DNA from 3 places in the Vibrio aerogenes genome. Region 3 is predicted to be linked to each of the others. Evidence: predicted binding sites of a transcription regulator. Region 3 holds the regulator's gene; each other region holds the start of a gene.
What was found. The regulator CRP, encoded in region 3, controls carbon source genes, mostly activating them, when cyclic AMP is high. The targets are predictions, from matches to a motif close to TGTGANNNNNNTCACA.
Positions count from the first base shown of each region.

Region 1: a site for CRP is predicted at 5,260-5,275, ahead of OCV29_RS03160 (CTP synthase). Genes of this name have one in related genera too.
Region 2: a site for CRP is predicted at 9,301-9,316, ahead of recB (exodeoxyribonuclease V subunit beta). Genes of this name have one in related genera too.

Region 1 covers NZ_AP024861.1:674,245-685,421, reverse strand. The annotation lists gene OCV29_RS03175 (TIGR04211 family SH3 domain-containing protein) at 118-726, shown strand; gene OCV29_RS03170 (multifunctional CCA addition/repair protein) at 808-2,070, shown strand; gene eno (phosphopyruvate hydratase) at 2,157-3,458, opposite strand; gene OCV29_RS03160 (CTP synthase) at 3,535-5,175, opposite strand; gene OCV29_RS03155 (LutC/YkgG family protein) at 5,474-6,133, opposite strand; gene OCV29_RS03150 (LutB/LldF family L-lactate oxidation iron-sulfur protein) at 6,130-7,554, opposite strand; gene OCV29_RS03145 ((Fe-S)-binding protein) at 7,554-8,309, opposite strand; gene OCV29_RS03140 (LysR family transcriptional regulator) at 8,577-9,509, shown strand; gene mazG (nucleoside triphosphate pyrophosphohydrolase) at 9,525-10,340, opposite strand; gene relA (GTP diphosphokinase) at 10,403-11,177, opposite strand, start outside.
Region 2 covers NZ_AP024861.1:3,237,360-3,248,536, reverse strand. The annotation lists gene OCV29_RS14385 (AMP-binding protein) at 1-368, opposite strand, end outside; gene OCV29_RS14380 (HD-GYP domain-containing protein) at 424-1,578, opposite strand; gene OCV29_RS14375 (adenosine deaminase) at 1,842-2,849, opposite strand; gene dapD (2,3,4,5-tetrahydropyridine-2,6-dicarboxylate N-succinyltransferase) at 3,013-4,041, opposite strand; gene OCV29_RS14365 (YebG family protein) at 4,277-4,576, opposite strand; gene OCV29_RS14360 (LysR substrate-binding domain-containing protein) at 4,650-5,549, opposite strand; gene recC (exodeoxyribonuclease V subunit gamma) at 5,722-9,168, shown strand; gene recB (exodeoxyribonuclease V subunit beta) at 9,430-11,177, shown strand, end outside.
Region 3 covers NZ_AP024861.1:340,113-351,289, forward strand. The annotation lists gene OCV29_RS01520 (aspartate aminotransferase family protein) at 1-866, shown strand, start outside; gene astA (arginine N-succinyltransferase) at 1,095-2,117, shown strand; gene OCV29_RS01530 (DUF1338 domain-containing protein) at 2,187-2,978, shown strand; gene crp (cAMP-activated global transcriptional regulator CRP) at 3,098-3,730, opposite strand; gene OCV29_RS01540 (phosphoribulokinase) at 3,986-4,855, opposite strand; gene OCV29_RS01545 (YheU family protein) at 4,933-5,145, opposite strand; gene OCV29_RS01550 (hydrolase) at 5,175-6,152, opposite strand; gene OCV29_RS01555 (TIGR02444 family protein) at 6,224-6,709, opposite strand; gene OCV29_RS01560 (ABC transporter ATP-binding protein) at 6,706-8,619, opposite strand; gene kefG (glutathione-regulated potassium-efflux system ancillary protein KefG) at 8,813-9,382, shown strand; gene kefB (glutathione-regulated potassium-efflux system protein KefB) at 9,382-11,177, shown strand, end outside.

The DNA.
Region 1 (11,177 bases), 330 kb from region 3:
TCAAATTTGCATAAAGGGAGGCAAAGCCTCCCTTCATTGTTGCACCATTCCAAGAAAATTTTTACTATTCATAAAAATCTTTTCCGCTTTCCAATATATTTCGCTTAAGGGTTTACCGTGAAAAAACTGATCATCATGTTGCTGCTTTCTCTCCTGACGATGCCTTCGTTTGCCCGGGATTACTATATCGCAGATAAATTATTCACCTATATGCATTCTGGTCCAAGTAACCAATACCGAATTATAGGCAGTGTCGATGCCGGTGAAAAAATTCAGCTGATTAAGTCCAACAAAGAGACCGGGTATAGTGAAGTTGTTGATACCCGCGGGCGCAAAGGCTGGGTTCAGAATAAATTCATTACATCAACCGAAAGTATGGCTTCACGTTTGCCCCGGCTTGAAGAAGAGCTGGCCAACGTGAAGCAACTGCTCGCTGATGCTGAGAAAAAAACGAATCAGGAAAAGGCCGGATTGGTTGATTCACTGAATGTCCGGAATAAACAGATATCTGAGCTCGAAACCAATTACAGTGAAATCAGCCAGAAACTGACGACATCTCAAAGTGAAGTCCGTCAGCTCAGAGCCAAGCTTGATACTCAGGAAGAAGATTTACTAATGAAGTATTTCATGTATGGTGGCGGCGTCGCTTTTGCTGGCATTCTGTTTGGTATGTTACTTCCTCACATCGTACCTAAACGTAAAAAGTCCCGTTCAGACTGGGTATAAAGTGAAACGTTTTACGACCAAAAGGCCACAAGTGATGGCCTTTTTGTGTTTTATACCTCAACCAGGAATGCAGGATTCAGCATGCAGATTTATCTTGTTGGTGGGGCTGTCCGGGACAGCTTACTTGGTATTCAGGTGCATGACCGGGACTGGGTTGTCACCGGCAGTACACCGGAAGAAATGAAAGCACTGGGGTATCTCCCCGTCGGAAAAGACTTCCCGGTATTCTTACACCCGAAAACGAAAGAAGAATACGCACTGGCAAGAACAGAAAAAAAATCAGGCACCGGTTATAAAGGGTTTGATTGCTTTTTTGCGCCGGATGTCAGCATTGAAGATGATCTGATGCGTCGCGACTTAACCATCAATGCCATTGCAAAAACAAAACAGGGTTCCCTGATCGACCCATATCAGGGGAAGCAGGATATAAACACCCGCACTCTCCGTCATGTATCAGACGCATTTGCAGAAGACCCGGTCAGAGTACTCAGAGTCGCCCGGTTTGCAGCAAAACTGGCTAGTCTCCAATTTACGGTTGCGCCTGAAACAATGGCGCTAATGAAACAAATGGCCAGGTCAGGTGAGCTCGCCCATCTGACTCCGGAACGTGTTTGGCTGGAGTTCACTAAAGCCCTTGCAACAGAAAACCCACAGATATTCCTGTCGGTGCTCCGGGAGTGTGGCGCACTTGCTGTTATTTTTCCGGAAATCGATCCATTGTTTGATGTCCCGGAACCACAAAAATCACACCCGGGAACAGGAACCGGGAATCATGTGTTAAGGGTTGCTAAAAAAGCGGCGGCGCTGACTGACTCTCTTCCGGTCAGATTCGCAGCCATCGTGCATGATTCAGGGAAAGGTATAGCGCCTGAAAATGAATGCTTTTTCCATAAAAATACCCAACAAACCGGACTAAAACAGATTCAATCACTCTGTGAAAGAATTAAAACGCCAACGGAATATCGTGATTTAGCATTGCTGGTCTGCGAGCACCATTCTGGTATCCATCAGATTGAAGAATTAGAAGCAGAAGCCATTTTAACAATTCTCAATCAAGTCGATGTCTGGAGAAAGCCACAGCGATTGAATGATATGTTGCTGTGCTGCCAGGCTGATTTTCAGGGAAGAGCGCAATGTGACGAGAAAGCATACCCACAAAAGGAATTAGCAGAAAGAGCTTACAAAGCGGCACAGGCAATCAATATTCAGGAAATAGTCAAAGCCGGGTTTCAGGGGAAAGCAATCAGGGAGGAATTGAACCGGAGAAGAACCGAAGCCACCAGGAAAGAAATGGAAGATGCTCGCTATTGCGGACAATCGACAGATAACAATCAAAAAAAATAAAGGGGCATCCGGACATATTGGATGCAACCAACAGACACTAAAAAAGCGCCTTATCAAAGGCGCTTTTTTCACATCAGGTTAAACAATTAAGCCTGACCTTTCACTTCTTTCAAACCGTTGAATGGCGCACGTTCACCCAGCGCTTCTTCAATACGGATCAACTGGTTGTACTTAGCAACACGGTCAGAACGGCTCATCGAACCAGTTTTAATTTGACCTGCAGCAGTACCAACAGCAAGATCAGCAATTGTTGCATCTTCTGTTTCACCAGAACGGTGAGAGATAACCGCTGTATAGCCAGCGTCTTTAGCCATCTTGATTGCAGCCAGAGTCTCAGTCAGAGAACCGATCTGGTTGAATTTAATCAGGATAGAGTTCGCAACACCTTTCTCGATACCTTCTTTCAGGATCTTGGTGTTGGTTACAAACAGGTCGTCACCAACCAATTGCAGTTTGTTACCCAGAAGTTCAGTCTGGTGCTTGAAGCCATCCCAGTCAGACTCGTCAAGACCATCTTCGATAGAAACGATTGGGTACTGGTTAGCCAGCTCTTGCAAGTAAAGGTTGAACTCTTCAGAAGTGAAGATTTTACCTTCGCCTTTCATGTTGTAGTTACCAGCTTCTTTGTCGTAGAACTCAGAAGCAGCACAGTCCATCGCCAACGTTACATCTTTACCCAGAACATAGCCTGCTTTTTCAACAGCTTCTTTGATAGCAGCCAGTGCAGCAGCGTTAGACTCAAGGTTAGGCGCAAAACCACCTTCATCACCAACAGCTGTGTTCAGACCTTTACCTTTCAGAACTTTTGCCAGGTTGTGGAATACTTCAGCACCGATACGCAGTGCTTCTTTCAGAGTTTTTGCGCCAACAGGCTGAATCATGAATTCCTGGATATCAACGTTGTTATCTGCGTGCTCACCACCGTTGATGATGTTCATCATTGGTAAAGGCATAGAAAACTGACCCGGAGTACCGTTTAATTCTGCAATGTGCTCATAAAGCGGCAGACCTTTCGCAGCAGCAGCTGCTTTCGCATTTGCAAGAGATACAGCCAAAATTGCGTTTGCACCAAATTTTGATTTGTTTTCAGTGCCATCTAAGTCGATCATCACTTGGTCGATGTCAGCTTGTGCTTTTGCATCTTTACCAACCAAAGCTTCAGCGATAGGACCGTTGACAGCTTCAACTGCTTTTAATACGCCTTTACCCAGGAAACGTGACTTATCGCCATCACGCAATTCCAGCGCTTCACGAGAACCAGTTGATGCACCAGATGGTGCAGCAGCCATACCTACGAAACCGCCTTCCAGGTGAACTTCTGCTTCGACAGTTGGATTACCGCGAGAATCAATGATTTCACGACCCAGAACTTTAACGATCTTAGACATTAATGTTTCCTCTCTTTGAATTTAAATGTCAAATTAGCAGGTAACCGGGTGATTGAACCCGATGACCCTTGTCCTTTTACTCATCAATATTACTGCGCTGATATTCACCAGCAGCTTTTATAAATCCGGTAAATAACGGATGGCCATCCCGCGGCGTTGATGTAAATTCAGGGTGGAACTGAGAAGCAACAAACCATGGATGGTCCGGGTTCTCAATCACTTCAACCAACTTTTTATCCGCCGATAAGCCAGACACTTTCAATCCTGCTTTTTCAATCTCAGGCCGCAGTAAATTGTTTACTTCATAACGATGACGGTGACGCTCATGAATCGTCTTGCTTCCGTACATCTGATTCACTTTAGTCCCTTCTTCCAGGTGACAAAGCTGAGAACCAAGACGCATCGTGCCGCCTAAATCAGATTTCTCTGAACGCTCCTCCACGTTCCCCTCAGCATCAACCCATTCGGTAATCAATCCGACAACAGGGAACTGAGTCTCTTTACAAAATTCGGTCGAGTGCGCCCCTTCCATACCGGCGACATGGCGTGCATAGTCAATCAACGCCACCTGCATCCCCAGACAAATACCTAAATATGGCACTTTATTTTCACGGGCATATTTAGCAGCCAGGATTTTCCCTTCAATCCCCCGGTCTCCGAAACCTCCGGGAACCAGAATTGCATCTAAGCCTTCAAGAACTTCCGTGCCTTTCGTTTCCAGATCCTGAGAATCTACGTACTTAATATGCACGCTTAAACGGTTTTTCAAGCCGGCATGTTTTAATGCTTCATTCACTGACTTATAAGCATCAGGCAGCGCAATATATTTACCCACCATTCCGATGGTCACTTCGCCGATCGAATTGGCTTCTTCATAGATCACCTGCTCCCATTCAGAAAGATCAGCCTCAGGTGCCTGAATACCAAATCTGGCACAAACCAAATCATCCAGACCCTGTGATCGGATCAACTGGGGAATTTTATAGATAGAATCAACGTCTTTCATTGAGATGACGGCTTTTTCCGGCACATTACAGAAAAGCGCGATTTTCTTACGTTCATTCGCAGGGATAATGCGGTCTGAACGGCATACCAGAATATCTGGCTGAATACCGATAGACAGTAATTCTTTCACGGAATGTTGTGTTGGCTTGGTTTTCACTTCTCCGGCTGCGGCCAGATAAGGCACCAGAGTCAAATGCATAAAGAGTGCATTTTCACGGCCAATTTCAACCGCATGCTGACGAATTGCTTCCATAAAAGGAAGTGATTCAATGTCACCAACCGTACCACCAATTTCAACAATAGCGACATCGTGACCTTCGGCACCAGCCACGATACGATCTTTAATCGCATTAGTGATATGAGGAATCACCTGAATCGTCGCACCAAGGTAATCACCACGACGTTCTTTGCGCAAGACATCCGCATAGACCCGACCCGCAGTAAAGTTATTCCGCTTCGTCATTTTGGTACGGATAAAGCGCTCGTAGTGACCCAAATCCAAGTCAGTTTCAGCACCGTCTTCCGTCACAAAAACTTCACCGTGCTGTGTCGGACTCATCGTACCGGGATCCACATTAATATAAGGATCAAGCTTCATAATGGTCACTTTAAGACCACGCGCTTCTAAAATAGCTGCAAGCGATGCTGCTGCAATACCTTTACCTAGAGAGGATACAACCCCGCCAGTCACAAAAATATACTTTGTCGTCATGTTTAACCTGAAATTGGTTGAATGAGGGAAATGAGTTTTTTCTGGACGGGATATAAATATACCAGATCACCATGACCACCACAACGTGAAACCTATCACAGAACGATTTTTTATTTTTTGCTTCAAATCAAATCCTTTAGAGCGTTTTCTAATACTGTAGTTCATTTTTTCCGAGCTACAAATCATATCAGCTCAACTTTTCTTCCGGATTAACTGCATTAAAATTATGGCTGCTTCAATGCAGCCATAAGATAAACCAACTTCAGGTAAATTCAAATATTTAACGCCATCAGGAACATTACTGATCGGACAAAATAATTACCACTAACTCTGCAGGTCCGTGCGCACCATACGCTAATGTTCTTTGAATATCGGCTGTTTTCGATGGGCCGGAAATCAATAATAGATTCGTCGGCATCTCCTCTGACCACTGCTGCTGTACCATCACCTGACTCAGACTGGCAAACAAATCAGACTGGCGCAGCACCGCAACATGACAAGGCGGCACCAGTGAAAGCGTTCTGGGCTCTGCAGAACCTGACTTTAAAACCAATGCACCTGTATCTGCAATACCGGCGGCAGCATGCGTGATGCCAACATCAACATCGTGAAAAAGCTCACTTTTCCAACGCTCAAAGGGTTGCTCAAGTGCTGTCACTTCAATAGCAAATAATCCTTGACGAATGGTTTCCAGATAAGCACCGGCATTGCCAGTCACAGCCCGGCGCCATCCCTTATCCTGACATAGTTTTTGTAACGTCTCCTGTAATTCAGACAATTCAATCACCGAGACCTGTGCATGATTTTCTGTCAGCGCCTGACGAAAATGATCCACCATTTCATTTTTTTCTACCTGATACATCTCCCCCCAGGATGATGAAGAATATGACTCAGAATGAACCGGAACTGCTCCGGCAGAGCGAAGACGAGCCAATATGTTATCTTTTGCTGTATTCATAAATCCTCCGGATGACGCTTCTTCATCATTTGGTGCAGTGATTTTGATGCAGGCTGAGGCGCAGTCCGGCAGGATGTCCACGGCCCCAGATTGGCAGGCATTAATTTTCTGAATGTCGTTGCAGCTTTAGTGCCCAGCTGATAAATGGCGGGGTGGGTCGCGATATAAGCAAAAGATTTCATTGCGATTTTTTCTGCAGGCTTAAATGATGACTTCTGACCATCCATCGGTTTTGCAGCAGTCGCAGAATGTTTAGACTCTCTGCGCAAACGCATCAATATTTGCGGGATCGGTATACGGACCGGGCAAACCTCACTACATGCACCGCAAAGACTGGAAGCAGTGATCAAATCTTTCGTTGGCTTTAAACCCAGCAGATGAGGAGAAATAATTTTACCAATAGGCCCCGGATAAACGGTCCCATAAGCATGCCCGCCAATTCGGGCATAAACCGGACAATGGTTCATACATGCCCCACACCGGATACACTGCAGAGTCTGGCGTAATTCTGTATCAGCGTAAGCCTGACTGCGTCCGTGATCCAGCAACACAAGGTGTACTTCCTGCGGCCCATCTTTCTCGCCGTCTCTGCGGGGAGAAGAGATCATATTGATATATGTTGTCAGTGCCTGTCCGGTTCCTGAACGACAAACGGCACTTAACAGCGGTGGCAAATCAGCCAGAAACTCAACAACTTTTTCTATCCCGGTAATCGCCACATGAACATCCGGAATAGTTGTAGACATTCTTCCGTTCCCTTCATTTTCTACCAGGCAAAGTGTCCCGGTTTCAGCAACCGCAAAGTTAACCCCGGATAAACCAATATCAGCCCGTAAAAATTTTTCTCTCAGATACCGGCGGGCCGCCTGTATCAGTTCATCAACATCGGTTGTCGGGGTAAAATCAGGCAAATGTTGTTCAAATGTATCACTCACCTGCTGCTTATTTTTGTGAATCGCAGGCATGATGATATGCGATGGTTTGTCTCCGTCCAGCTGGATGATAAACTCTCCCATGTCACTTTCGAGACATTCAATACCAAGCTTCTCCATCTCGTGGTTGAGATCAACTTCTTCACTCACCATGGATTTACCTTTGATAATATGTTTTGCCTGGTGGGACTGAGCAATGCCGGCAATAATTGTATTCGCCTGGGACGGGCTTTCGGCCCAATGAACCTGAATGCCATTACGAATGCAGTTTTCTTCAAGCTGTTCAAGCAGTGCAGGTAATTTACTCAAACAGCGTTGACGGATTCCTTCGGCTGTTTTACGAACCACAGCTTCTTCTTCCGGATCAGAAAATGCGTTCTTACGCTTATTTCGCAAGTCATCCATTGCACCCCGAAAGTTGTCTCTCAACTGTTGATCATCAAGTGCTTTTTCAGCCTGTAAATTAAAAAATTGAGGTGATTGAGTCATCATAGAGCGCCCTGTGTTCGTTCAAGAAGAAAAGTTGCCAGATGACGACCCTGCAACGGTTGTTCCTGATATTGCAGTGAACCGTTAATATTGAGTAAACACCCCCAGTCAGCACTGACCAGATACTCTGCACCAGTGGAAAGCAGATGAGCCACTTTATCTTCCACCATAGCCTGAGATATCTGAGGATGCCTCACTGCAAATGTGCCACCAAACCCACAACAATCACTCTCATAATCCTGAATTTTCAGCTCTACATTATCTAACTGACTGATAAGCTGGGTCGCACTGATATGAACATTCATTTCACGCCGCGCTGAACATGAGGTATGCATGACGACTGATGTGGGCTTACCATTGTCTTTGAATCGTGCATGGCAGACATTGACCAAAAATTCCGTTAGCTCAAAGACTCTGTCACAAAAAGCCTTTACTTCTGATTCCAGAGGGTGATCTTTGAATAAACGCTGATAATGCTGATGCATCATGCCGCCACATGAACCGGAAAGAACAATCACCGGATAAGGTTGGGGAAAAAGTGCCATTTGATGCTGAGCAATGTCTCTGGCTTCATCATCATACCCGGAGGTATAAGCTGGTTGCCCGCAACACGTCTGCTTTTCAATATAAATGACGTCAATGCCTTGCTGCTTCAATAAAGCCATGGCGCTTAAACCAGCCTCCGGGTCAAAGAGGTCGACTAAGCAGGTTGAGTAGAAATAGACCTTTTCAGGCTTTGCGGGGTAAATACGCATCATTACCTCCTCAGAAAAAATAAAGGCCATTATTCATTTTCAGGAAATAACCTGACAGATAAAAGAGTTAGGGGGAGTAACACATAAATAATGGCAATGTTTAAGCTGAAATTAATATTGTTTTCAGATAATTACTTTCGTTCACTTTGATATGCATCAAATATCATTAAATGCACGGTAACTTTATCCTTTTCTTTGGTGGAGAAACAGAGAAATAATGAAAATGATTCATTCTCAAAATTCCATAATCAAATACAAAAACCATTTATGAAAGCTGATGATTTAATTTTATTTTCTTCTGTAGTCGAGCTGGGAAGCTTCAGTAAAGTTGCAGCCAAATATAATCTGACTAATTCAGTGGTCAGCAAGCATATTAAACATCTGGAGGAGGAGTTAGGGGTTCAACTTCTGTACAGAACCACGCGGAAACTCACGTTGACAGAAGCAGGCAGAGTATTGCTTCATGGTGCAAGAAATGTCCGGGCGGCGACTCAGGAAGCAGTCAACTCCGTCGCCGGATATGGTGAACGGGTCACAGGACATATCAAAATGTCAGTCCCGACGATCTCAGGAGAATTACTTTTAGCAGATTCAGTCGCCGAATTTTGTCAGATGAATCCAGGATTAACTGTCGACATGTCTCTGAATAATCAATTTGTCGATCTGGTGGAAGACGGTTACGATCTGGTCATCCGGACAAACAATCTGGAAGACTCAACACTGATTGCCCGACATATTCTGAATTCACAATGGGTCGTCTGTGTTTCACCGGAATATCTTAAACAAGCGGAAGAATTAAGCCAGCCGGCTGATTTGGTCCATCATAACTGCCTGCTTTATACGGGTCAGACAACCGGAGCAAATGAATGGGAATTTATTCATCAGCGACAACGCTATTTCATCCGGGTCGCTGGTAATTTATCAACCGATAATGCGGTCGCACTCAGAAAAGCGGTATTGAGTGGATACGGTATCGCTTATGTACCGCGGTGCCTAGTCTATCAGGATTTACGACAAGGCCTGCTGACTGAACTATTTCCACATCAGGCAGGAAAACAGCTGGGCGTTTATGCAGTTTACCCTTTCACACGGCAGCCTCAAAATAAAGTCCGGCTGCTGATTGAGCACATCCGGACCAGTTATACAGATATCGCACATTATTTTTCAAATGAAAAGGTCCCATCAGATATGTCTGAGTGATCGTTTTTCATAGTGTCACTCAGAGATATCCGGAGTTGCTGATTCTCCGGCTTTAACCTGCTCCCACATCGCATCAAGCTCTGAAAGAGTCAGATCACTGACAGATTTATTCTTCATCCGGGCGATAGCTTCCACACCTTTAAAACGGCGGATAAATTTGTGGTTAGAGCGGTTCAGCGCAGTTTCGGGATGACATTTCAGATGTCGTGATAAATTCACCACTGAGAATAGTAAATCCCCGAGTTCTGATTCAATCTTCTCCTGATCCGGCTGAGCATGATTCACCTCGGCCATCACCTCTTCCAGTTCCTCCTGAACTTTTGCCACAACCGGCGGCAGGGTATCCCAGTCAAAACCAAACTTTGCACAACGGGATTGTAACTTATTCGCTTTGCTCAATGCTGGTAAAGAAGCAGGCACCGTATCCAGAATACTTTGTTCTGTTTTTCCGGCCTGTTGCTTCTCTGCCGCTTTGATCTTATCCCAGTTGGCATTTATCTCAGTTTCATCCTTAGCTTTCAGATCGCCAAAAACATGAGGATGTCGCCTGATCAGCTTTTCGTTAACGCCACAAATCACATCATCAAAGTCAAACAATCCCTGCTCCTGAGCAAGCTGGCAATAGAAAATTGCCTGAAAAATAAAATCACCCAGTTCTTCTTTCAGATTGTCCCAGTCACCCGCGTGAATCGCATCCACCACTTCGTATGTTTCTTCTATGGTATGCGGCACAATTGTTTCAAAGCTCTGCTTCAAATCCCAGGGACATCCTGATTCCGGATCTCTCAGCTTTGCCATGATTTGTTTCAGTTGTTCAATTGGATGTGACATATATTCCCTGCTTACTCAAAGAAAAAGCGAGGTAAACCTCGCTTTTTCATCTTCATCAATGATTATCCCAGCCGTTTTACCGACAAGACATCTTTTGTCTGCTCTATCCGCAGACAAACCCGGCTCAGTACTTCAACACTGGTCAGTTCAAGGTCAAAATCCATATAGATGAGCTGACGCTTGTGATCTGTCCGGCTTTTCATACTGGTCACTTTAATTTTCTCATTCGCCAGCAGTGTAGTGATATCTTTGAGCAATCCACTTCTTTCCATCGCCTCAACCCGGACGGTCAGTACATAAGATCCCAGCAGCCCACGTCCCCAGACGGTATCAATAATTCTTTCAGGCGCATGATGCCGAAGCTCTTCAAGTTGCTCACAATCACTCCGGTGAACCGAAATTCCCCTTCCCTGCGTGATATATCCCTTGATTTCATCGCCGGGAATAGGCCGGCAACAACGGGCCAGATGAGTCATCAGATTATCAACACCTTCTACAACAACTGCATCTTTACCCGGAGCTGATGTCGGGGGCGTTTTATCTTCTTTTTCCTGAAGCTTCTCCAGTGCCAGCTGGTCTTCTTCTTCAGCAGTCGGTTTATTGACCAGCGCATTGATATGATTGATAATCTGATTAATTCTTAAATCACCACTACCAATACCAACGTACAGCTCATCCGGAGAATTCACATTAAATCGCTTCAGGGCATATTCTGCAGCATCTTTCAGCGTGGCTCCGATTTTCCCCAGTTCAGTTTCGAGAATTTCCCTTCCCGCTTCCAGATTCTTTTCCCTGCTCTGTTTCCTGAACCAGGCATTAATCTTGGCCCGGGCACGT
Region 2 (11,177 bases), 1.0 Mb from region 3:
AATTTACCGACAAAAACAGCCCGGCATTCACTATGGCTGATGCAGTAATCAATAGTTTCAAAGTTGGCGGTCGGAAATACCGGAACACTGATAAAATTTCCCAGCATCATGGCCAAATCACAGATGAACCATTCTGCACAGTTTTTCGAAATGATGGCCACTTTATCCTGAGGTTTGAGTCCCTGATTTTGTAGTGCAGTGACAAGACGTAACGCATGGTCTGCAACTTGTGAAAACGTATAAGTTTCGAATTTCCTGTGTTTGATTTGTTTCAGATAAATATCATCCGGGCGGGACTGAGCCCATTTCAGAAGATACTCGTCAGGTGTTACCAGTAACTCCTCATGTGCATTGTTATCACCCATCATCAGGCTCCGTTCCATTTTTTATTGTGTGATGGCCGGATATCATTCCGGTGCGTGTTTATGTGTAGTAGGTGTCAGACAAACTGCTGGGATCGGGTTCCGGATATTTCTCAATGACTTTTTTCAGATATTCCTGATTATTCCTTAAAGCATTGACGCAATGACGATCCAGTTTTTGTTCTGCGACCATTTTCTCCAGCTCAAGCAAGGCAAACGGCACAGAGCGGGCTTGTTTGTATGGACGGTGACTGGTCAATGCATCAAATATGTTGGCGACGGTAATAATGCGTGCCGACACTGGTATGTCCTGACCTTTTAAGCGATGTGGGTATCCTGAACCATCCATCAGTTCATGGTGGTATGCCATGATATCTTTAAGAATAGCGATACACGCATGATTATCACATTCAGATCCGGGAAGAATTTTATTGATGATCTCAACCCCTTTCTCTATGTGACCCGTCACCTGTTTCCTTTCGAGGCTCGCAAGCGCTCCCGGTTTTGTCAGCAAATCACAGGGAAGTGACAGTTTGCCGATGTCATGAAGCCGGGAAAACAGGGTGATGAAATCAATCTGTTCATCATCCAATTGGTAAACTTCGGTCAGGCCCTGAGCTATCACCTTGGTAAAAAAGTACATTCTTTCCTGATGATCTTTCGCCTGTTTGAAGTGTTTTGGATTGCGCTGAAGAATCTCTTCAGTTTCTTTTAAGATAGCGTGAATGATTTGATATTCTTTGAGAACGGCTTCTCTGATCTGTTCCAGATAGGGAGCAAGAATTCTGTCTGATGATTCATCAAATATAAAATCCTCCGATGCATTAATAAAAATAAAGCCGATAAAATCGCCATTGTAGTAAGTGGGGGAAGCAAAAGAGGATGAAAAGTTCTGTGCTCTTAACCAGTTGTTATGATGACTCTCTTTTTCCAGGCGTTTATACAAATTATTGATATACCGGTTTGTGTTTTGTTCTGCACATTCTTTCAATGACGGGATTTTACTCAGCGGATACTCATAATGAATCAGAATCTCTCCTTTTGGTGTGCTGTCAGCATAAGTTTTAAGGTGATCAGTCATTTGGTCATAAATTGCAAACGAGACCCGGACGATCTGAGGAATTTCTGTGCAAATGCTCTCATGAAGCCGGGCGAGTTGTGAGTTCAGACTTTTAAATTTTTCTGGTTGCCGAGAGTCATGTTGCATTTCACCCATGAGCTTTCCCCTTGATTCAATACATTTTGGATCCTTATGTACTAATTTTAGGCGATGAATCGGCTGAAAGCTGAATGATTCGCTGTGAAATGCATAATTTTATTGTGATGTTTGTCAATAAAAGATTTTAAGCTGAAAAGTACGGCTGAAAGGAAGAACAAAATATCTGAGAGATTCAAAACAGCCGTTGCCGAAACTACTGCTTCTGGCATCTTAAAGCAGTACTCAGGCAAGCTGAATACGCTTCATCAATACGCGCTTCATCAATGTGCAGTGGCCAGATAATCAAGAACGAGTTTGGTCATTGCATCTTTCTCTTCCTCTGTGATAAAACTGGCTTCAATTGCATTCAATGTGAACTGAGCCAGTTCATTTTTATTTAATTCATGTGCACCGGCAACTGCCATAAAATTAGCGTTCATGTAACCACCAAAATAAGCGGGATCATCTGAGTTAATTGTCACGCACAGGCCTTTTTTCAGCAGATCTGTTATGTTGTGTTGCTGCATGTTCTCAAACACACAAAGTTTGATATTGGAGAGTGGGCAGACAGTCAGCGGCATTCGGGTTTCTGCTAATTGCCGGACCAGTTTTTTGTCCTCAACGCATCTGACACCGTGATCCACCCGGCTTACCCCAAGGTCATTGATGGCTGTGATAATATTTTCGGCCGGACCTTCTTCTCCGGCGTGTGCTACGGTCAGCAACCCTTCATTTCTTGCCATTGCAAAGACTTTCGAGAATTTTTCCGGTGGATGGCCCTGTTCGGAGGAATCCAGACCTACACCTGCAATGAGTGTTTTATATGGCAGCGCCTGATTGAATGTTTCTATCGCATCTTCTTCACTCAGGTGACGCAGAAAACACATGATCAACTGGCTGGAAATACCAAGTTCAGTTCTGGCCTGCTCCAGCGCCCGGCTGATTCCCTGAATCACAGTTTTGAATGGGATCCCCCGGCTTGTGTGGGTTTGAGGATCAAAGAATATTTCCGTATGAATGACATTTTCTTCATGGCAATGCTGAAGATAAGCCCAGGTTAAATCAAAAAAGTCCTGTTCATGAAGAAGTACATTTGCTCCCTGATAATAAATATCCAGAAAAGATTGTAAGTCAGTAAACTGATAGGCGTTTTTTACTTCTTCCGGGGTTGAATATGGTATTTCAACCTGATTGCGTTTGGCCAGCTCGAACATCAGCTCAGGTTCCAGCGTGCCTTCAATATGCAGATGAAGCTCGATTTTTGGTAATTTCTGAATAAATTTTTGCATACTCGCCTCTTTTATTATCCGCAGAAAATGAATTGATACCTGAACAATCTGAGAGATGCCATCTCAGCTTGCTCCGGTACAGTTTAAGATACAAAAAAGGCTGGCATGATGACAATGCCAGCCTTATATACATGAGTGTCCTCAAGTATATAATCAGAATCAATTAATTATTACTGTGCAGCTCATCATTCAGCTCAACCGCTGATTTGTTCGCCAGACATTCTACCTGACCTGTTTGAGAGTTGCGACGGAACAGCAGATCAGAGACACCGGCTAAGTCTCTCGCTTTCACGATTTCTACCGGGTTGCCATCTTTATCCAACATCTGAACTTTTGTACCGGCAGTGACATAAAGTCCTGATTCGATTGTACAGCGATCTCCCAGCGGGAATCCTAAACCAGCATTTGCACCCAGAAGTGAATTTTCCCCAATAGATACAACGACTTTACCGCCACCAGACAGGGTGCCCATAATCGATGCACCCCCGCCGATATCTGAACCATTATTGACCATCACACCGGCAGAAATTCGTCCTTCAACCATGCTGACACCTGTTGTACCGGCATTAAAGTTGATGAAGCCTTCATGCATGACGGTTGTTCCTTCACCGACGTGAGCACCCAGACGTACACGCGATGTATCTGCGATACGTACCCCGGCCGGAACAACGTAATCCACCATTTTCGGAAATTTATCCACACAGTCTACCGTCAGTGTTCTTCCGGCCAGGCGTGCTTCCATTTGACGAGCTGCCAGTTCTGGCAGGTCAACCGGCCCTTCATTCGTCCACGCAATGTTGTGAAGCAGGCCGAAAATACCGTCGAGCACAGTCCCGTGAGGTTGCACCAGGCGGTGTGAAATCAGTTGTAATTTCAGGAAGCCTTCAGCCACTGACTGAGGTTGCTCATCGGTCCGCAGAACAACCAGGACAAGTGGTTGTGAGGCTTTTGATGCTTTTTCAGAAAATTCAGCACTGGTTGTTTCACCATGAGCCAGAAATATCGGTGCAAGCTTTGCTGCCTGTTCTGCTGAAATTTCAACGGCATGGTTTCCGTTTTCCCCTGTCATTTCAGTGATACTTTTTACCAGAGCGGCAGATGGATGGAAAACTGGCGTTGGGAAGTAAGCTTCAATGATTTTGTTATCACAGTTTTTAGTGGCAGTCCCAAGAGCAAGTGCAAAGTCTGACATGATATATCTCCGTGTATCTGTGCGTTTTTGCCGTAAGTTGAATACGAAATCTGAATGTTGGCGTTATGATAAAGAGCCGGGAAAAAGATAAAAGTCTTCTGACAGATAAAGTCTGTCAAACGATATGTTTTGTCTTTTTACCGATATATCTCTTTAATCAGAATCCATATTTCCCGTTTTTTAATGACGAAGCTGCGTTCAAACGGGCAGTCTGTCCACACGGGATGGTTTTGTATCAGGCTGCCTGTTCGTCTGTATCTTCCGGCTTATCTTCCGGGACGGCCTTGGGCTTTTTCGGTGCAGGTTTACGTTTCGCACCGAGAGCATATAAAACCTCTTCTTTGTGCTTCGCCAGATATAAGGCCAGTTCTTCCTGTTTTTCTTCGTTATCCAGCAGCTCACTCTGGCCAAGTAAAGTAAACAGTTCATCTGCCATATCCAGCATTTTGTCATAAGCGTCTGCTTCGGCCTTGGAAGTGAAAGTCATTTTTTCTTCTCCGTTGCGCTCTACCACATACTTGACGATTACAGTCATGGTTTTTCCTCTATGTGATTATTGATAGTTACTGTTCTTTTATACAGTATTTCATGTGTCTGATCATTTCAAATTAAACTGAATCATTGACCGGCCATTCAAAGCAAAACCGGATAAAATGTTTCAGTAACGGATTTTGGTATTTCTCTTTATGAACCAGCAACCAGTATCTCCGCCGCATATTGAGAGGCACTGAAAGACGAACGACCCGTCCGTCTTTCAGTGCGGATTGCGCAGCCAGTTCGGAGAGGCAGCCAAACCCAAGATTTGCAGCGACGCTGTTGATTAAAGCTTCTGTTGTATTGAGTTGAAATGTCTCCTGCCATCGTTCCAGACGGGGGGCGACGGTTCTCAGAAAAAACTCTCTGGAGCCTGATCCGGCTTCTCTTAACACCCAGTTGCTGTTTTCAAAATCTGCCAGCTGAATATTGGAATGGCTGACCAGCGGATGATCCGGTGAGCTGATGATGCACATTTGATCGTGGCTGAATTGCTCTGCAATGAGTTCCGGATGTTGGGTTTTTCCCTCAATCAGGGCGATATCCAGTTCGTAGTCAACCAGCTTTTGACAAATCAGGGCTGAATTAGAAATAAACAACGTTTGGGATGTATGCCTGAAATTTTGTCTGAATGCACTGAGCAGCCATGGCGCGACCTGATTGCCAATCGTATCGCTGGCACCAACTCTGACCTGACCGGTCAGGTTGTTTTCATTATCAAACAGTTGCTGAATATCATTGGTCCTGTGCAGCAGTTCATCGGCAAGAGGCAGCAGTTTTTTTCCTTCCTGATTCAGAATCAGCCGGTGATTGACCCGGTCAAATAACACATGTCCCAGCTGCTTCTCCAGTTCTGCAAGCGACATACTGACGGCAGCTTTAGACAAAAATAGGGCCTCGGATGCCTGAGTTAATGTTTCATGCTGCGTAATGGCGGTAAAAATATGAAGTTGTCTCAGGGATATATGATACATAGAGCACAATGCTTATCAGCGGCAGTAAAACATCATCTTAGGGATTTTAAGGTTTTGATCAAGCCAGAGTCTGAAATACTGTTATACCCAACTGACCCTAATCTGTTCGGGTTGAGAAAGGCTTATGCTATTCTGATACACATTCGTATCTCTGATTTTTCCGGATGGGGCCTTGTTTACTGTTTATCATTCCAATCAACTGGATACCCTGAAAATTATTCTGCTTCATTTGATCAGAAATGAACCTTTAGCGCATCCGTTTGATACAGAGCAGATACTGGTGCAGAGCTCTGGTATGTCACAATGGCTGAAAATGGCGCTGGCAGAAGAGTTTGGTGTGGCTGCAAATCTGGCTTTTCCGCTGCCGGCGGCTTTTATCTGGGAACTCTATACGTCAGTGTTACCGGATGTGCCTCAGCGCAGTGCTTTTAATAAAAATGCGCTCATCTGGAAAATTATGCAGACGTTGCCGCATATGCTGGATATGCCACAATTCCAGCCGCTGCAGCAATATCTTGAAAAAGATGGTTCGGATCTCAAGTGTTACCAGCTGGCAGAAAAAATTGCTGATATATTCGATGGTTATCTGGTTTACAGGGCTGACTGGGTCGAGAAATGGGAAGCCGGGGAGGTTGTTGCCGAACTGAAAGGGAAACATGAATGGCAGTCGTTACTGTGGCAGCGTTTATATCAGGAGACCCTTTCTCAGGGGCACTCCCATTATCACCGGGCTAATCTTTATCAGACTTTTATTGAATCGCTTCAAAAGGGCCTGGTGCCGGAAGGCGTATTACCAAAACGTTTATTCATCTTTGGGATTACTGCACTCCCACCTCACTATCTGGAAATATTTAACGCAATAGGGGCACATATTGATGTTCACCTGATGCTGACAAATCCTTGTCGCTATTACTGGGGAGATATCCGGGATCAGCGATATCTGGCAAGACTGGCGAATAAACATCGTCAGTCGCTGATGCTACAACAGGGCAGGCTCATCACAGGTAAGTCAGGTACTTTACTGAAAGAAGGGCACATACCGTCAGAAGATGAATTGCATCTTGATCTGATGACCGGGAATAGCTTGCTGGCGTCGATGGGCAAACTGGGACGGGATCACCTGTATCTGCTTTCTCAGCTTGAATGTGAAGAACATGAATTTTTTATCGAAGCTCCCCGCGACAGTCTGCTTCATCAGATTCAGGCCGATATCCTGCATCTTGAAATGCATCAGAATGATGAAGTTTTAGCGTCGAGCCAGCATAAACAACGTATTCATCAAGGTGATTATTCTCTCTCTGTACATGTTTGCCATAGTGCCATGCGGGAAGTCGAAGTCTTGCATGATGCACTCTTGACGTTATTTGATACCAACCCGGATTTAAAACCCCGTGACATGATTGTCATGGTCGCTGATATCAATACTTACAGTCCGGCGATTGAGGCGGTATTCGGTAATGCGCCCGGAGAACGGTTTATTCCTTTCTCGATTTCTGACCGGACGGCTGATCGTGAAAGCCCGGTTCTGCAGGCATTTCTTCGTCTGATCCAACTGCCGGAATCGCGTTGTCTGTCTTCTGAACTACTTGAGTTACTTGAAACGCCAGCCATGATGGGCCGTTTTGATATTTCTGAAGCGGAGTTTGAACAAGCACGGAGCTGGGTGAAGGCATCCGGAATTCGCTGGGGGCTGAATGAAGAGACAGCCCGTACTCTGGGGTTGCCGGCAACCCATCAGAATACCTGGGAATTCGGGATAGAGCGCATGCTGTCGGGCTATGCGATGTCTCATACGGTCGATGTATTTGAGTATGGCTCCTGGATCGTTGCCCCCTTTAACGAAGTTCAGGGACTGGAAGCGGTGCTGGCCGGCAAACTTGCTGCGTTTATCAGCCGGATTCGTCATTACCGGACTATTTTGGGTCAACCCAGAGAAATTCATGACTGGCGTCAGCTGCTTAATACATTGCTGGATGATTTTTTTGCACCTTCAGTGGAAGAAGAAGTCATTTTTCAAAGTATCCGGGATACGCTGGCCCGAATGAATGAGAACCTGGACGATGCCGGTTATGACCGGGCTGTTTCAGCAGAAGTGATGGTCCGGCATTTAACGGATCAACTGTCTGGTGTCCGGGGTAGTCAACGTTTTCTGGCCGGACAGGTGAATTTCTGTACATTAATGCCAATGCGTTCTATCCCGTTTAGTGTTGTGTGTTTACTGGGAATGAATGACGGTATTTATCCGCGAAATATGCCGGCGGAAGGATTTGATCTGATTGCAGAACAACCGAGACCGGGTGATCGTTCCAGAAGAGATGACGATCGTTACCTGTTTCTTGAAGCGCTGTTGTCAGCCAGAGAACGACTCTACATCAGTTATGTGGGTCAGTCGGTCCGGGATAACTCATCATGTCAGCCGTCGGTGCTGGTGACCGAGCTGATGGAATACTGCTGCCAGAATTACTGTTTATCCGGTGATGAAGACCTGCCAGTTGATCTTTCCGGAAAAAAACTGGCGGAGTATCTGACGATTGACCATGCCATGGTACCTTACAGCCGGAAAACATTCAGCCAGTATCCGGGCAGTTATGCCCGGGAATGGTTACCGGTTGCCAGAGGTGATGAACCCGGCACGCCAGCTATTCCGGAGCAACTTCCCGATTATCTGGCGGATCTCACTTTTCCGGCAGAGCTGGATTTAAGTGAGTTTCAGCGCTTCTGGCATCTGCCGGTTAAATACTTTTTTAACCGGCGGTTAAGGGTTGTTTTTGAGTCATCTTTGCTGGTCATGGATGATGAAGAGCCTTTTGCACTCAATGGTCTTGAAAGCTATCAGCTTCGTGATGAGCTGGTGGCGGTTCTGTTAGAGGCCGGCGATAAGGAATCTTCGGCCTCGCGGGCAGAAGATTATATGAAAACCAAACGGGCTCAGGGACTTTTACCGGTGGGCGCATTCGGAGAGCTTGAGTTTGCCAACCATCTGGAGCAGGCAAACCAGATGGTTGATGCACTGCGGGATTTATGTCGTGAGCCGTTGCCGGATCAGGAGGTCAATCTTCTTTCCGCTGTTTTGGGAGAAAACCGCGGAATCCGGATTGTGGGCTGGATTTCTCGCCGTTACCAGAGCGGTCTGGTCCGGTACCGCAGCGGAAAAGTTCGTTCTCAGGATTATCTCGCCGGCTGGATTGAGCATCTGATGATGGCCGCAATGGGGTGTTCATGCCCGACTCATTTGATTGGCTACGAGAAAAAAGCCGGAATCAGGCATCTGGTTTTTGATGAGATGAACGATGCTGCAGAGGCGATGTCGCTGATTGATGAACTATTGGCGCTTTATCTCAAAGGGATGAATCAGCCGTTACCTTATTTCCCCAAAACGGTATTGGCCGGTGTTGAAGCGAATATGGATAAGCAGGGACAATGGCAGGAAGATAATGAAAAGGCAGCAAAAAAAATGGCAGAAACTTTTCTGGGGAATCTGAAAATTCCCGGAGAATGCGATTCACCCTATATTTCCCGCGTATGGCCGGAATGGTCAGATACACTATCGGAAGAGGTACAGGCATATATGTTAAAAGTCATGAAAAAAGCCAGACTGCATGCGAGAGAAGCTGAGTGAATGAGTGTAGGGTGGCCGTCAGAAAATCATTATATTGTAGGGTGTTTACTGTACGGCCACAGGTCAGAGGGACCATAAATTTGTTGTCCTGAGACGATGGGGAGCATCTTAATGACAGAATCACTCATTAACCGTGAGTCAGATCTCACTCCCCATGATGTCATTTTACATAATCATTACTTTAGTCTTTTTTTATTAGTTTGATCACAATCTTATTCTGATTAAACACGCTCTAAGTTTTACCGAGGTATATGGTTGAAAATGCCGGAAAATAACATTACTCATCTGAATCCGCTTGTGTTCCCTTTATCCGGAATGAGGTTGATAGAGGCATCGGCCGGTACAGGGAAGACATACACAATTACCGGATTGTATTTACGTCTGTTGCTGGGCCATGGCGATAAAATGTCAGCCCACCCGCAGGCTTTGTCTGTCGGGCAAATTCTGGTGGTCACATTTACAGAGGCTGCAACCGCTGAGTTACGCGGACGAATTCGTGAACGGATTCATCAGGCCCGTCTGGCCTTTACCCGTGGAGAAAGTGAGGATCCGTTTCTTTGCTCACTGCTGGAAGAGACGGCAGATCACGGCCGGGCTGCACAGGTTTTGCTGCAAGCAGAGCGGGATATGGATATGGCCGCTATTTATACCATTCATGGTTTTTGTCAGCGAATGCTGGTTCAGAATGCGTTTGAATCAGGAAGCCGTTTTCAGCATGAATTTATTACAGATGAAAGTCGTTTAAAAGTGATGGCAGTGGCTGATTTCTGGCGTTGTAATTTCTATGGTTTGTCTTTGACACTGGCAGAACAGGTCCGCCAGCTTTGGCCGACGCCTTCTCATCTTTTGGATGACATTGGCTTATATTTATCCGGCAGCGAACCACACTTATCCGTATCGTTTCCTGTGACAGACCTTGAGTCTCTCCATCAGCAAAATCTGTCCCGCATTGAAACATTAAAGCAGCAGTGGCGGCAGAGTTGTCATGAATTTCAGGGCTTAATTGCCGACTCAGGTGTGAATAAACGCAGTTATACCAAAAAATCCCTGCCTGCGTGGATTGAGCAGGTTTCTGCCTGGGCAGCAAAAGAAACCAACAGCTATGACATTCCCGATAAGCTGGAACGCTTTTCCCGTCAGGTGCTTGTTGAAAAAACACCGAAGGGGGAACCACCCAGCCATCCGGTATTTGATGCCATTGAGGATTTTCTGGCACAACCCGTTTCATTGAAGGCGCCCTTGCTGGCTCATGCGATAAAAGAGTGTCGCCGAATTCTGGCCCGGACCAAACAGGAGAAACAATGGTTATCTTTTGATGACCTGCTTGCTTATCTTTCCGTTGCATTAAAAAATGATCATCAACAGCTGTTAGCACAGCGGATCCGGGGTTTATATCCGGTCGCGATGATTGATGAGTTTCAGGATACCGACCCACTGCAATATCATATTTTCAGTCAGATTTATTCGGGTGAAACTGACACCGGGCTGTTGATGATCGGTGACCCGAAACAGGCGATTTATGCCTTTCGGGGGGCGGACATTTTCACTTACATGAAGGCACGGAGACAGGTCTCTTCTCACTTCACTCTGGCAACGAACTGGCGTTCTGGTTATGACATGGTGATGGCGGTGAACCAGTTGTTTCTTTCAGCTTCCCGGGCATTTATTTATGAAAATGATATTCCTTTCATTCCGGTTTCTGCGGCGCCGGGTGCCAAAGAGCGTTATTGGGAGCTGGAGAATGAACAACAGCCGGCAATGACCTGGTGGTGGCCGGATCATCAGGAAAGTTACCTGATGAAGCAGGAATACATGCAACAGATGACCGGTGCGACAGTGGCGCAGATTCAGACGATTTTACAGGCGTCTGATGCGGGGCGCTGCCATTTGATATCCGGTCAAAAGAAACAGCCGGTGCAGGCCGGAGATATTGCTGTGCTGGTTCGTACCGGACATGAAGGACATATGATCAAATCCGCACTGGCAAAACAGGGAATCGCCAGTGTTTA
Region 3 (11,177 bases):
GTCGGTGGGCCGTTGATAATCACGGGCCGGAAAAATCTGAAATTATTGCTTTTGAACAAGGCTTCCACGGCCGTACATTCTTTACCGTCACCGTAGGCGGGCAATCGACTTATTCTGATGGTTTTGGTCCGAAACCTTCTGATGTGATTCACCTTCCTTATAATGATCTGGAGGCTTTTAAAGCTCAGATTTCTGATCGAACCTGTGCTGTGATGATGGAGCCGCTTCAGGGTGAAGGCGGTATTATTTCTCCGACACCTGAGTTTATTCAGGCTGTCAGAGACTTGTGTAATCAGCACAATGCATTATTAATTTTTGATGAAGTCCAGACCGGAAATGGCCGGACGGGCGACTTTTATGCCTATCAGGGTGTCGGTGTGACGCCGGATATTTTAAGTACGGCAAAATCTTTGGGCGGTGGCTTCCCTATCGGTGCAATGCTGACAACCGCTGAGATCGCAGCTCATTTTAAAGTGGGTGTTCATGGTTCAACATATGGCGGGAACCCCTTAGCATGTGCAGTTGCTGAAGCTGTCGTTGATATTATTGCGCAGCCTGAAGTTTTGCAGGGCGTTAAAGAGAAAGAGCTGCGTTTTCGTGAAGGTTTGGAACAAATCAATGCAAAATATCCGATCTTCAGTGAAGTTCGTGGCCGTGGTTTATTGCTGGGCGCTGCATTAAATGAGGCCTGGCAGGGACGGGCCCGTGATATTTTAGTCGCTGCGGGTAAAGCTGGTTTACTGGTTTTAGTGGCAGGGCCGAATGTTGTCCGTTTTACGCCGTCTTTATTAATTTCTCCGGAAGATATCACCGAAGGCTTAGCAAGACTTGAACAAGCTATTGCTTCGGTCTTCACCTCATCTTGAGAGGTTGTTATTTTCTGAAAAGGATGAAGCGGACCAACAGGTTCGCTTTTTTTATGTTTCAATGGCTGCCATTTGCCATTTGCCATTTGCCATTAAGGACCATCACCCGTGAAGTGCTATCTGCAGCCAAGGTTTTGTTTATATTGCGCTATTCTTAAATGATATCTCCAGGACAATCAGAGGTCTGGTTGTTTGAGTCATATAATAAAATCAGGGAGAGAGATTGCCATGTTGATTATTCGTCCCATTCGTCTATCTGACTATAGTGCTTTATATCGGTGTGCTGTTGAATCTGGTCATGGCTTTACTTCATTGCCTGAAAATGAGGAATTGCTGAGTCACCGTATTGAGCACTCTTTGTATAGCTTTGCCAAAGAAGAGATAACAGCACCATCCGATGAGGGATACTTAATGGTGGGGATTGATTCCGATACCGGTGAGGTTGCCGGAACGACAGCGATTGAGGCTTCAGTTGGCTGGGATTTACCCTTTTACAGTTATCATATCGATACGATTGTTCACTCTTCCCGTCGTTTGGGGGTAAATAAAATCGTCAAGTTGTTAAGTCTTGGGAATAACTATACCGGTTGCTCGGAGCTTTGTTCCTTGTTTCTGTTACCCCGCTTCCGGAAAGGTATGAATGGAAAATTAATGTCTAAATGTCGGTTTTTGATGATGGCTGAGCATCCGGAAAGATTTTCCTCAACTATTATTGCAGAAATGAGAGGCGTTTCTGATGAACAGGGTAATTCTCCTTTTTGGCAGTGGTTACAGGAACATTTTTTCGGGATTGATTTCACACTGGCTGACTATCTTGCAGGATCGGGACATAAAGGATTTATTGCGGATTTAATGCCTAAGTTACCAATCTATGTCAACTTGCTGAGTCAAGAGGCTCAATCCGTGATTGGAAAGGTTCACGACAAGACCCGGCCAGCTTTAAAAATTCTTGAAAATGAGGGTTTTTCCTGCCGGGATTATGTGGATATTTTTGATGCAGGTCCAACGGTTGAATGTCATATAAAGCATATACGTTCAGTGAGAGAATCTTTTTCATCACACGTTGTTATTGAGGACTGCGCAAGCGGTGTGCCTGTCATTGTCAGTAATACCTCCATGGAAAATTTCAGAGCAACAATGACAAATGCTCTGTTCGATGCAGAGAGGAATCATGTGACGATTTCATCTGAGGTTGCGAAAGCTTTGCTTGTCGATAACGGTGATCGGGTACGGGTATTAGTGAATCATTGAACGTTTCGGGTTTCGTGATGATCTGTCTGGGGTGTTTGGCCCGGGCAGTGATGAAAGAAGGAGGTGCTTATGACACCGGAAAAATTGTTTGAGGCCATGTGGAAAGATTATATTAGCAGGCTATGTCCTTCGGCTTGTCAGGTTCACCAGTTGTTGCAGGAGAATGAGCCATTGATCAATGATCATATTGCTCTGAGAACTTTTAATTTAGATCCTGTGAAGCTTGATACACTGGCAAAGCCATTTCTTGCCATGGGATATGAAGAAAAGGGGCAGTATCATTTTGAATCGAAGAAATTAAATGCAAAACACTTTGAACACCCGGATCCCAGGCAGCCTAAGGTGTTTATCAGTGAGCTGGAAGTCGAACACTGTTCCGGGTCTGTGCAAAAGATTGTCAGGAGTCTGGTTGCCCACATCCGTCCTGACATGGTATCTGATGCTTCCTTTTTATATGGCGGACGCTTATGGCCTGTTTCTCTGGAACAATATTATATTTTGTCGGAAGAAAGTGAATATGCAGCCTGGGTTGCGGCGCATGGCTATGGGGCTAATCACTTTACGGTCAGTGTTAATCAATTGAAAAAAATGAATCAAATCGCTGAAGTGAATCGCTATTTGATCAATAACGGTTTCTTATTGAATACTTCCGGTGGTGAAATTAAGGGAACGCCAGCGGTATTTCTGGAACAATCTTCGACCATGGCAGATAAAGTCGTTGTAGAATTTACGGAAGCTGAGCTGTTAATTCCGGGGGGATTCTATGAGTTTGCCAAACGTTATCCCATGGCAAATGGTGAGTTATATCCGGGATTTGTTACAGCATCAGCGGATAAGATATTTGAAAGTACAAATCACTGACAGCGAAGGAGCAGAGTGACAAAGCAATTCCATGAATGAACATGCTTTTGTGGGAGACTGAATGAAAAAAGCCACTCAACGAGTGGCTTTTTAAACAGAGACAATGATGAATTGATGAATCAGCGCGTGCCATAAACCACAATAGTTTTACCATGCGCCGAAATCAGATTCTGTTCTTCCAGCATTTTTAAAATGCGGCCCACTGTTTCACGGGAGCAACCAACAATTTGACCAATTTCCTGGCGTGTTATTTTTATTTGCATACCATCCGGGTGAGTCATTGCATCCGGTTGTTTTGCCAGGTTCAACAGTGTTTGTGCTATACGACCTGTCACATCAAGGAATGCCAAATCGCCTACTTTTTGGCTGGTCACCTGCAGGCGACTCGCCATTTGTCCGGCAAGACGCATCAGGATATCCGGATTGACCTGAATCAGCTGACGGAATTTCTTGAATGAAATTTCAGCAACCTCACAAGGGGATTTTGCCCGAACCCAGGCTGTACGTTCCTGGCCTTCTTCGAATAAACCAAGTTCACCAATAAAATCTCCCTGATTCAGATAGGAAAGAATCATTTCTTTACCTTCTTCATCTTTAATAAGTACAGCGACAGAGCCTTTTACGATGTAATAAAGTGTCTCTGCTTTTTCACCAGCATGGATGAGTGTACTCTTTGATGGGTACTTATGAATATGACAATGTGAAAGAAACCACTCTAAAGTTGGATCGGTTTGAGGTTTACCTAGAACCATAATATCTCTCTTCCTCTGCAGGGTATGCTTGCTGCTTTCCGTGCAATTAGCTAAAGCATTCATATGAACATCTAGCATAAAAGTTGTTTAGAAAGCCTGCAAGTCGTCTTCTGTTTCGCTATTGAAAATAGTATCTTTTTTCGGGCACAATTTCTTGATTTTTATCGTGTGACCACTGCAAATTTATCTCATAAAACGTGCTCAGTGTCACGGTATGGAAAGTAAAATATAGAATGTCGTCTGGTTTATAACGGGTTAACCAATTTTTCCTGTTTCGATTAATTTTTGCAAAATTGGCCGGACAATTAACTCCATGGCGAAACTCATTTTTCCGCCGGGCACAACAATTGTGTTATGCCGGGACATAAAAGAGCCATCAATCATTGCGAGTAAATAAGGAAAATCGACTTTTTTAATGCCACGTAACCGGATAACAACAAAGCTTTCATCCAGACTGGGAATTCCTTTTGCACTCAGTGGGTTTGATGTATCGACGGTTGGAACCCGCTGAAAGTTGATATGTGTTCGTGAAAACTGAGGCGTGATATAGTTCAGGTAATCATCCATCGAACGGACAATGGAATCCATCACGGCTTCTTTTGAGTGTCCCCGGTCTCTGGTATCACGGACAAATTTCTGTATCCACTCCAGGTTGACGATTGGCACCATACCTATAAGAAAATCGACATGCTGCGAGACGTTGACATCCCCGTCAACAACACCGCCGTGTAAGCCTTCGTAGAACAGTACATTGGTGTCATCAGGCAGTTCCTGCCATGGTGTAAATGTTCCCGGAGTCTGATTATATGGAACGGCTTCATCAAATGTATGCAGATAACGGCGTATCTTTCCTGTTCCTGAACGACCATATTCACGAAAGAATTCTTCAAGTGCAGCAAAGTCATTGGCTTGAGGACCGAAGTAACTGATATGACGTCCCTGTTCTCTGGCTTTACGAATTTCTACATCCATTTCCGGCCGGGTAAAACGGTGAAAGCTATCTCCTTCTACCCAGGCTGACTTAACTTGCATCATATTAAACATTTTGCGAAATGCTTCTGATGTCGTCGTTGTACCGGCACCAGAAGATCCGGTGACCGCAATAATTGGATGTTTTGCTGACATGACATCCTCTGTCTATCGTATTCAATGTGTCACAACTATATCATGGATAGGCGTTGTGTCATCCGGATGATACGTCGTTATTGATATTTATTCAGTTGAATATCTACCGTTTCGTGTAGCTCCGAATAGACGACAACGGCTTCTCCGGATTTCAGTTGCTGTTTGATTTGCTCTATTTTCATTTCCAGTGAGACTTCATTCTCACCGTAGTCTGTCCCTTCCCGCAGAACAAATTCCTTAATCAGGTTTTCCAGCGTTTCAGGTGATATATCTTGCCATGGAACAATCATAGTTTGAGTCTGTACAGAATGATAAAAAGCTATTCTACGTGCTTAGCGTAGTAAGTGGGTAGTATTTGTTCCAGCCAGAATGTCGGTTTGAAAAGGCTGCCGCTGAGAAAACCGACATGACCACCATGGTCAAGCAATTGGTAATTGACCGCTTCAGGTAATGGTGCTGAGGGAATGACTGAGTCTGTCATAAATGGATCATCCCTGGAGTGAATGATTAAGGTTGGTAGCCTGATATGGTTGAGTTTATGGATGGCAGAACATTGATGATAGTAGTGAGTTGCATCAGAGAAACCGTGCAGCGGTGCTGTGATTAAATCATCGAATTTTCTGAGAGTGGGTATGCTTTGAATCTCACCTGCTGTGACCGGAATTTTTTGCCGGAGAATCTGAAGGCGCTGTAAAGCATTTTTCTTCAGTGAACCGAGCAGGTAACGCTGATATATTTTTGAAAAACCGCCATTTATTCGTTCTGAACAGGCAGCAAGGTCAAATGGCGCTGAAATGATGGTTGCCGAATCTATCAAGGGATCTTCTGCAAATTCAACCAGATAATTTGCAAGCATGTTTCCCCCGAGGGATATTCCTGTTGCCGTTTTATAGGTATCCGGAAACCGTTCTGCCACCATTTGTAAGAAATGACGGGGGTCTGCCGTTTCGCCTGAATGATAGGCACGGGCCTGAAGATTAGGTTTGCCGCTGCACCCGCGAAAATGCATCATCACGGCAAGCCAACCCTGTTGAGCGAAAGCATGCATCAGTCCGTTTGCGTAAGGACTGTTAAAGCTACCTTCCAGCCCGTGAAACAGAATGAATAATGGTTTATTTTGCGCTGGTTCAGCATGTGGGTTTTCACTCCATGCGATATCCAGAACATCATCGTCTGGCGTTGTGATGGTTTCCCAGTGAGGAATAAACAGATTTTTTTTTCGGATGAACCGGGGAAGTAGTGTTTGTGTATGCGGGTTAACACCGCCTGACGCGGGTTTAAAACAAAGTGTTTTCATATTTTTATATTATATCGTGGGATAGGTGTGGTGTGATTCGGGCTATTTTATTTTATAGGATGCTGAAAAAGCTATATTTTTTGTTGCTTAGGAAAAAAAGCGGGTTTGGCAAATATATCGGCAAGGTGCTCTGCACCTAATTGTTTACAATAATATAAGGTTAATGATACAGGAGCTGGTGGTTGCAGAGTGAGGGTGTTGATACATTCCACCAAGTCTGATTGTTGCTGTTTTTCAAGTTGTAATTCAAACTGAAGTGACTCCCGGTAAAGCGTATCCGGGAGGTGAGCTTTCAGTTTTCTGCGTAATTCACGAAATCCATGCAGCAATACTTCTGAGCGGTTGATGCAGGTCATCACCTGATTCCAGTCCTGTTCTTTAATGCTGACATGTTGCTCATCAAGCCATTTTAACAAGAGCAACAAATTGACATTCCCATGGTAATTGTTCTGCAGGCTCATACAGGCTTCTTTTACATCCCGCACACTGTAATATTGCAAACTGAATTGCCATAAGTGTTCAAGTGTTAATGAGACCTGAATTGAGGCCTGATTCATATTGAATTGAACTCCTGCTCCATCTGTTCAAGAATTTCCTGCTGTTCCATCCACTGTAATTCAGTCTGTTCCAGTGTTGATTTTGCTTTTGCCTGATCTGCAATAACCTGATTAAGTTTAGTTTTGTTTTCAGCATTATAAAGCGAGGTATCCGCTAATTGTTGCTCTGTATCGCTCAGAGTCAGCTGCAATTTATCGATTTCCTGCTCCAGTTGTGTCAGTTTTTTGCGAATTGGTGCTGTTTTTTGGCGAAATTCAGCTTCAATTCTTTTTTGCTCTTTCTTGCTGATTGTATTCGCCGGAGTTTCTTTTTCCGGGGATTGCTCTTTTCTTTCCTGTTTTTGTAAATCGGTTAACCATTTGTAATAGTCATTTAAGTCTCCGTCGAAAGGAGCGACTTGTTGGTCATGTACCAGATAAAGGTCATCAGTTGTTGCCCGGAGCAAATACCGGTCATGGCTTACAATGACCATGGCACCTTCAAATGTCTGTAAAGCCATCGTCAGTGCCTGACGCATATCCAGATCCAGGTGGTTGGTTGGTTCATCCAGCAGCAACAGGTTTGGTTTTTGCCAGACGAGCAGGGCTAATACCAGACGGGCTTTTTCTCCACCAGAAAATGGGGCCACTTTGTCCAGTGCCTTTTCTCCCCTGAATCCAAAGCTGCCAAGGTAGTCTCTGAGCTCCTGCTCCATTTTGTTTGGTGCGATTTGCATCAGGTGCTGTAAAGGCGTTTCTTCAGGATGGAGAGTTTCCAGCTGGTGCTGAGCAAAGTAACCGACTTTTACACCTTGTGAATAAGTCAGTTTTCCACTTTGCGGGGAAAGAGAACCAGAGAGTAATTTAATCAGTGTTGATTTTCCTGCTCCATTTCTTCCCAGTAATCCGATCCGGCTTCCCGGCACAAGGTTCAGACGAATTTTGGTCAGAATCAGTTTGTCATCGTAGCCGGCATTGACGTCTTCCATCATTAAGATTGGACTTGGCAGTGCCTCAGGTTCCCGGAAATTAAATGAAAATGGATTATCAAACTGAGCCGGAAGTACTTTCTCCATCCGTTCCAGCGCTTTAATCCGGCTTTGTGCCTGACGGGCTTTTGTTGCTTTATACCGGAATCGGTCGATATAACTTTGCATGTGCGCAATTTGTTTTTGCTGTTTCTGATACTGCGCCTGTTGTTGCATCAGCTTTTCAGCTCTTTGTGTTTCGAAAGAAGAGTAATTACCGGTGTACTCATTGAGTTGTTGATTTTCAATATGGATGATGCGCTTGACGATAGGATCGAGAAAGTCCCGGTCGTGCGAAATCAGAATGAGTGTGCCGGGGTAGTTTTGCAACCAGCGTTCCAGCCACATAATCGCATCTAAATCAAGGTGGTTTGTTGGCTCATCCAATAAAAGTAAATCAGAACGGCAAATCAGTGCCTGTGCCAGGTTCAGTCTCATTCTCCAGCCACCAGAAAAGCGGGTCAGGTGCCACTGCATCTGTTCCTGGGAGAAACCAAGCCCGTTGAGTAATTCTGCTGCCCGTGCCCGAATACTGTAGCCCCCCACCTGTTCGAGATGGCCATGCAATTCTGCAATTAATGCACCTTCGCCATCGGCTTCTGCCTGCTGCAGACGTCGCTCAAGTTCTCTGTACTCTCGATCACCATCGATGACATATTCCAGAGCCTCTCTTTCCAGAGCCGGTGTTTCCTGTGCCACCCACGCAAGCTCCCAGTAGGATGGTTGAGAAAAATTACCTGCATCGATGCTGAGTTCATCTTTTAGCAAGGCAAAAAGTGTGGATTTTCCTGAGCCATTTTTTCCGACTAATCCGACTTTATCTCCCGGATGAATCGTTGCTGAAGCTTGCTCTAAAAGTGGTTTTCCGCCACGTAATAACTGAATATCAGAAAAAGTAATCATAAATCATTTTATTGGAAAGAAAGACTGACGGAATAGTAGGGGGATTCGTGTTAAAAGTCGATATTATCTGTGACTTAGGATATGGTTCATAATAGTCATAGTCGTTTAAATTCAGCGTCATATTACGGGGAATTAAAAGTTATAAAATACTTGCGGCTTGCATGTCAGGGTTATCAGAAGAAGGAGGAATTGGATGAAAGGGTATGATTTATTTTCAGCACTGCCCAGGGTTCTGGTAATTTTTGCCCACCCGGAACCACAAAATTCTGTAGCAAATCAGATTCTTATTAAATCCATCGAATCCCTTGAACATGTTACTGTCCATGATTTATATGCAACATATCCGGATTTTTTCATCGATGTAAATGCTGAGCAAATATTACTGGAACAGTATGATGTGATTGTGTTTCAGCATCCGCTTTATATGTACTCTTGTCCGGCTTTACTCAAAGAGTGGTTTGATCGCGTGCTTTGTAAGGATTTTGCTTTTGGATCTCAGAGCCTTCTGCAGGATAAGATCTGGCGGAGTGTGATTACCACAGGTGGGAAAAAAGCAGCGTTTGGAGATAAGGGATATAACCGGTATCCACTGGAAGATATTTTACAGCCGTTCGAGTTGACTGCTTCGTTGTGTCGGATGCGATGGATGAAACCATTGGTGATGTACTGGTCACATAACATTTCAGATGCGGAGCGTTATCAGCATGCGGAAAGTTACCGGCGGTGGATTTGTAATCCTTTCAGTTGTGGTGAGGACATATAATGGCTGCATTGACAACAGACTTTTTACAAAGCAGTGCAGTTTTTTTGTCTGCTGCAGCGATTGCTGTCCCAATCGCACAGAGAGCAGGGCTGGGATCTGTTCTGGGTTATCTTTTAGCCGGGATTGCGATTGGCCCCTGGGGATTAGGGCTGATTCGTGATGTCGATGCAATATTACACTTTGCCGAGTTTGGTGTGGTGATGTTGCTGTTTCTGATAGGTCTGGAGCTGAACCCGGCTAAGCTATGGCGTATGAAAGCCCCTATTCTGGGATTGGGTGGAGCTCAGGTTGTGGTTACCAGTGCCATTCTTGCAGGGTTAATTCATATATCAGGTATCCCATGGCAAGCGAGTTTAGTCATTGGTATGGGACTGGCATTATCTTCTACTGCAATCGCTTTACGTGTCATTGAAGAGCAAAAACTGGATAAAAGTGAAACCGGACAATCCGGTTTTGCTGTTCTGCTGTTTCAGGATATTGCGGTGATCCCCATGTTGGCCGTACTCCCTGTATTAGCAGGCAATTCTGCCGGAGAATGGATTGATGTAATTTGGATGCTCAGTGGGATGTTGGGGCTTCTTATCGGTGGGCGTTTGCTGCTGAGCCCGTTATTCCGGTTTATCGTGATGAGCCGGGTCAGGGAGCTGTTTACTGTTGCTGCTTTGCTTTTGGTGATTGGGATTGCCCTGATCATGCAAAAACTTGGTTTATCTATGGCTTTGGGAACATTTTTAGCTGGCGTCTTGCTGGCGGAAAGTGAATTTCGTCATGAGTTAGAAGTCTCCATTGAACCCTTTAAAGGTTTGTTGCTGGGATTGTTTTTTATTGCCGTAGGTATGGCTGTTGATCTTGGCCTGTTGTTTGAACAACCGATAAAAATTATTGCAGCTGTGATTGCACTCGTATCGATAAAAGGGTTGATTTTATATCTGCTGGCCCGGTTATTTGGCACCCGGGCAAAGGCCCGCAGCAATATGGCCGCAATATTAAGTCAGGGGGGGGAATTTGCTTTTGTCATTTTTACAGCAGCTGAGACGAAAGGAATTTTACAGCCTGAACTTGCTTCATTTTTACTGGTTGTTGTAAGCCTGTCTATGGTCACAACACCCTTGCTGCTACTTGTCCAGAGAAAGTGGTTTGAACGTCGGTTGAATGTCGGAAATGAGGAGTTAGCCGAAGATGTAGAGAATCATGATCCCAGAGTGATTATTGCCGGATTTGGCCGTTTTGGTCAGATTGTTGGGCGTTTAATGTATGCAAACAAAATCAAAGTCACGATTCTGGAAAGTGATGCCAGCCAGATTAAGGTACTGAGAAAATATGGTTATCAGGTTTTTTATGGTGATGCGAGTAATTTAGAGTTACTCCGGGCTGCCGGTGCCGATTCAGCGGAAGCGATAGTCATTTGTACTGATGTTCCGGATGAAGTGATGAAGATTGTCAGTCTGTGTCAGCAATTTTTTCCGAATTTGAGGGTGTTGGCCCGCGCCAGGAGCAGGATCGAAGCCTATCAGCTGCTTAATCATGGCATTGAAAATTATTCACGGGAAACATTTCTGGGGGCATTGGATTTAGGCCGGCAGGTATTAGTTGAACTGGGTGTTCATCCTTATCAGGCGAAACGAGCTGAGTCACATTTTCGAAAGCTTGATAACGCTATGCTAAAGGAATTATTGCCTTTGCATAACGAAGATAAGCAGTTGTCAATACGCGCGCGGGAAGCCAGGAAAGATTTGGAAGAAATCTTTGGTCGTGAGATGGATCGGGACAGCCGGGCCCGGGATTTCTGGGAAAA